DNA from 2 places in the Micromonospora sp. NPDC000663 genome. Region 2 is predicted to be linked to the other one. Evidence: riboswitches for the same ligand, from Rfam matches in the RefSeq annotation. Region 2 holds a riboswitch; the other holds the start of a gene.

Region 1 (2,381 bases), on a different contig from region 2:
CACCGGCAGCCCGGTGAGCGCGGCGGCGCCGCAGCCGGCGGCGACCACCGTGACCCGCGCGTCCAGGTCGGACAGTCGGCGGACCGGTCGCGGCACGAGCACCGCGCCGGCCCGCTGCGCGGCCGTGCGCAGCGCCGGCACCAGCAACCGCGGATCGACCTGGTGGTCGGTGGGCGCGAGCGCCCCGCCGCGCACCCTCGGCGCGAGCGCCGGCTCGCGGTCGCGCAGACCGCTGGGCAGCAGCGGGGTCACCGGCAGGCCCAGACCCTGCTGGTACGCCCAGAGCCGCCGCGCCTCGGCCAGGTCGTCACCGGTCAGGCCGACCATCAGGGTGCCCTCGGTCCGGTAACCGAACTCGACGCCGCTCGCCTCGGTCAGCTCGGCGGCGAACGCCGGCCAGCGCGCGGCGGACGCCAGCAGCAGCCCGGTCAGCTGCCGCTCACCGAAGTACGCCTCGGCGACCGGGGAGAGCATGCCGGCGGCCACCGCCGAGGCCCCCGACCCGGAGGCCGGATCGTGTACCACCACCCGCAGCCCCCGGGCGGCCAACCGCCAGGCGACGGCCAGTCCGATCGGTCCGGCCCCCACCACCGCCACGTCGACGGCTGCTCCGTCGCCTGTCACGCCAGTGCCCGCAGCAGCTCGGCGGTGGCACGGGCCGGGTCGGCGGCGGTGGAGATCGCACCGACCACCGCCACCCCGTACGCCCCGGCGGCGCGCAGCGCCGGCACCCGGGCGGCGGTCACCCCGCCGATCGCGATGACCGGGACGTCTACCGCGTCGGCGACCGCGCGTACCCCCTCGGGGCCGATGGGGTCGGGCAGTCCCGCTTTGGTGCTTGTGGCGTGACACGGTCCGACGCCCAGGTAGCTGGCCCCGGCGGTGACCGCCCCGGTCGCGGTCCCCGGCGCCCGGGCTGTGGCGCCGAGCACCGCGGTGGGGCCGAGCACCAGGCGGGCGGCGCCGATCGGCAGGTCGTCGGCTCCGACGTGCCCACCGGCGGCACCTGCCGCGAGCGCCACGTGCAGGCGGTCGTTGACCAGGCAGGTCGCCCCGTACGGCGTGCAGAGCGCCAACACCGCACCGGTCAGCTCGTACGCCTCGCGGTCGGTGGCGGAGTCCTCGACGCGGACCTGCACCACCAGCTCGGCACGGGCCGCAGTGAGGGCGGCGCGGACCACGCCGAGGGGGTCGCGCCCCGGTCGGGTGTCGGTGATCAGATGCAGTCGTCCAAGGGACGGCACGGCAACGCTCCTCCCTGCGCCGGCATTATCCGGATCAGGTTCGACGGTCGGGGGCTGTCAGCCCCCCTCTCAGCCCGGTACACCGGGCTCCCGTGGGTTACTTGCGTGTCACCGTACGACAGATCCGCCGGCCTGCCAAGGGAGGGGTCGGCGGCCGGGCACCACCAAATCGACAGGGTGCTTTCTCCCGGTCCCGTTCGGAATGTCGCCCGCCGTTGCAGAACCGTTACCCGCCGGCATCTTGCCCGACATCGAGCGAGCCGAATTAATTTGTTCAGCGATTCGACAAAATGCCGGCGTGGACGCCCTGGCACGGCGTCCCCACCGGCTCCATCCGGGACGGTCTTCGGCGAGCCGGCCCCCGCGTATTCCTGTCCACTGCGACATTGGAGGCGGCGTGTCCCGTTCTCGTCGTGCCCGAAAACCCATCACCGCGACCCTCATCGCCCTGGCCCTCGCGTCGACGACCCTGCTCGGGTCCCCGGCGCAGGCGGCCCCCGCTGCCGCCCAGATCCCCCCGCGCGACGCGCAAGCCGCGACCCCGGTGACCCAGGTGGTGCCGAAGGCGCCGAAGGCCGCCGCCGCCGACCCCTTCTCCGTGCTCGTCTTCTCCAAGACCGCCGGCTTCCGGCACGACTCCATCCCGACAGGCATCGCCGCCATCCAACAGCTCGGCGCCGCCAACGGATTCACAGTCGACAACTCCGAGGACGGCGCGGTATTCACCGACGCCAACCTGGCGAAGTACAAGGCGGTCATCTGGCTCTCCACCACCGGTGACGTCCTCAACGCCGACCAGCAGGCGGCGTTCGAGCGGTACGTGAAGGCCGGCGGCGGTTACGTCGGCATCCACGCCGCCTCGGACACCGAGTACAGCTGGGCCTGGTACGGCGACCTGGTCGGCGCGTACTTCGCCAACCACCCGCAGAACCAGCAGGCCACGGTCAAGGTGGAGGACCACGCCCACCCGTCCACCGCCGAACTTCCGGACCGCTGGTCCCGGTTCGACGAGTGGTACAACTTCCAGACCAACCCCCGGCCGGACGTGCACGTGCTGGCCAGCCTGGACGAGAAGAGCTACACCCCGGGCGCGGGCGCGATGGGCGCCGACCACCCGACCGCCTGGTGCCAGGACTT
Region 2 (2,381 bases):
TCGGCGCTTACCGCGTCGGCGATCAGGTCGGCGGCCCGCCCCACCGCCTCCCGCTGACTGGCGGCCACCCGGCCGATCGTCTCGGTCACCACGGCCAGGTAGTCCTCGGCGCTCACACTCATGCGTCCTCCGTCGTCCGGTTGCGGCCAGCTCAGGCAGTTCCGCCGGCCCGGGCCAGGATCGCCTCGGCGAGCGGGCCGGGGGCGGCGTCCGGGATCCAGTGGGTCACCCCGGTCAGCTGTACGAAGCGGTAGTCGCCGGTGACGTTGGCGGCACACGCGTCAGCGGCGGCGCGGCCGATCGCGACGTCCCTGTCGCTCCACACGTACGTGGTGGGCACGCCTACCGGACCGACGCCGGCCAGGTCGGAGCCGGACATCGCCCGGTACCAGTTCAGGGCGGCGGTGAGCGCGCCCGGCTCCCGCATCGGATCGGCGTAACGGGCCACCCGGGACGCGTCCCCCACGCCGCCGAGCATCTTGCGCAGGGCCGTCGCGTTGAGGGCCAGCAGCACCTTCTCCGCCTTGCCCGGCATCCGGAACAGCGCCATGTACGACGAGCGCGCCTTCTGCTGCGTGTCGGTACGCAGGGCGTGCGCCATCGCCGCGGGATGGGGCACTGACACCGCCGTGAGCGTGCGGACCCGCTCGGGATGCCCGGCGGCCACCGCCCAGGCCACGACCGCGCCCCAGTCGTGACCGACCAGGTGGACGGCGTCCAGACCGAGCACGTCGAGCACCGCCACCACGTCGGCCACCAGTTCGGGGATCCGGTACGCGGGCACCGCCTCCGGCCGGGCACCAGGCGAGTAGCCACGCTGGTCCAGCGCGTACGTGCGCAGCCCGGCCGCGTGCAGGGCCGGCACGACGTCGTCCCACTCGCCGCTGTGCTGGGGGAAGCCGTGCAGCAGCAGGACGGGTTCACCGGCCGGCGGTCCACCGGCGCGTACCTCGAACGTGAGACCTCGTGCATCTACCCGCATGATCGTCACCCTACCCAGCCGACGCCCTGCTGGGCTGGTACGCCTGGTCGGTGCTAGCGTCAGCGAGACAACTTCATATCCGACAGGGGAGCGCACAGCGCTGAGAGTGCGGGTACGCCCGCAGACCCTCGAACCTGATCTGGGTAATGCCAGCGCAGGGAGTTCGGTCGACCTCCAGCCGCGCCGCCGTCCGGTGCCACCGGACGCGGCGTGCGTCTTGCCTGGTTCTCTTTCGTGAACTGGGAGCACAGCATGGACAACACCACAAACCGTTGGCGGACCATCGACATCGTGGTCGCCTCGGTGATCGCGGTGGCCTTCGGCGTCATCTTCTGGGCCTGGGGCCTGGTCTGGAGCGCCACCGAGGGGGCGTTCGCCTTCTTCCCGCCGGCGCAGACCCTGCTCTACGGAGTCTGGCTGATGCCGGCAGTCATCGGCGGCCTGGTCATCCGCAAGCCCGGCGCCGCACTCTACTGCGAGACCGTGGCGGCGGTCCTCTCCGCGCTGCTGGGCAGCCAGTGGGCAGGCACGGTGATCCCGCAGGGCATCGTGCAGGGCATCGGCGCCGAGTTGGCGTTCGCCGCCTTCCGGTACCGGTCGTTCCGCCTGCCGACAGCCGTACTGGCCGGCGCGCTCACCGGCCTGAGCGCCGCGCTGTTCGACTTCTTCGTCTGGAACGTGGACTACGCGCTCGGCGACTACCGCATCCCGTACGCGCTGCTGACCATCGTCAGCGCCACCGTGATCGCGGGCGCCGGCGGCTGGCTGCTGACCCGCGCCCTGGCCAACACCGGCGCCCTGGACCGCTTCCCGGTAGCCCAGGAACGAGCCCTCATCTGAAACGCCCGCACAGGGCGGCGCCCGCACAGGGCCACGCGCCCGCGCGGGTCGATCAAGAGGTTCGCGTCACCGCGGCGCGGTTTTCTGACGCGAACCTCTTGATCACCGGGTGAAGGACGGGATGGGGGGTGGGGTTGGTGGGCGGGGTACTGCTGCGCGGGTTCGGGTGGCGGCACGCGGGGCGGCGTGCCTGGGCCCTGCGCGGCGTCGACCTGCTGGTCGAGGACGGCGAACGGGTCCTGCTGCTCGGTCCCTCCGGAGCCGGCAAGAGCACGCTGCTCAGCGCGCTGGCCGGGCTGCTGCCCGACGATTCCGGCGAGCAGGAGGGCACCGTCGAGATCGACGGACTCGACCCCCGCAAGGCTCGGGAGCGCGTAGGTATCGTCTTCCAGGACCCGGAGACGCAACTGGTGATGGCCCGCAGCGGCGACGACGTGGCGTTCGGGCTGGAGAACCGGGGCGTACCCACCGACGAGATCTGGCCCCGCGTCGACGAGGCGCTGCGCCGGGTCGGGTTCCCGTACCGCCGGGATCGCAACACGGCAGCTCTCTCCGGCGG

Evidence for each region. Region 2 has a riboswitch for thiamine pyrophosphate ahead of ACFY1S_RS28230 (ECF transporter S component). Riboswitches for the same ligand answer to the same signal wherever they lie in the genome.
Region 1: another riboswitch for thiamine pyrophosphate. It lies ahead of thiE (thiamine phosphate synthase); the one in region 2 lies ahead of ACFY1S_RS28230 (ECF transporter S component).

The regions. Positions count from the first base shown of each region.
Region 1 covers NZ_JBIAYR010000002.1:525,281-527,661, reverse strand. The annotation lists gene thiO (glycine oxidase ThiO) at 1-624, opposite strand, end outside; gene thiE (thiamine phosphate synthase) at 621-1,244, opposite strand; TPP riboswitch at 1,239-1,348, opposite strand; gene ACFY1S_RS11170 (ThuA domain-containing protein) at 1,642-2,381, shown strand, end outside.
Region 2 covers NZ_JBIAYR010000015.1:15,899-18,279, forward strand. The annotation lists gene ACFY1S_RS28220 (sugar isomerase domain-containing protein) at 1-122, opposite strand, end outside; gene ACFY1S_RS28225 (alpha/beta fold hydrolase) at 152-982, opposite strand; TPP riboswitch at 1,057-1,161, shown strand; gene ACFY1S_RS28230 (ECF transporter S component) at 1,235-1,822, shown strand; gene ACFY1S_RS28235 (ABC transporter ATP-binding protein) at 1,960-2,381, shown strand, end outside.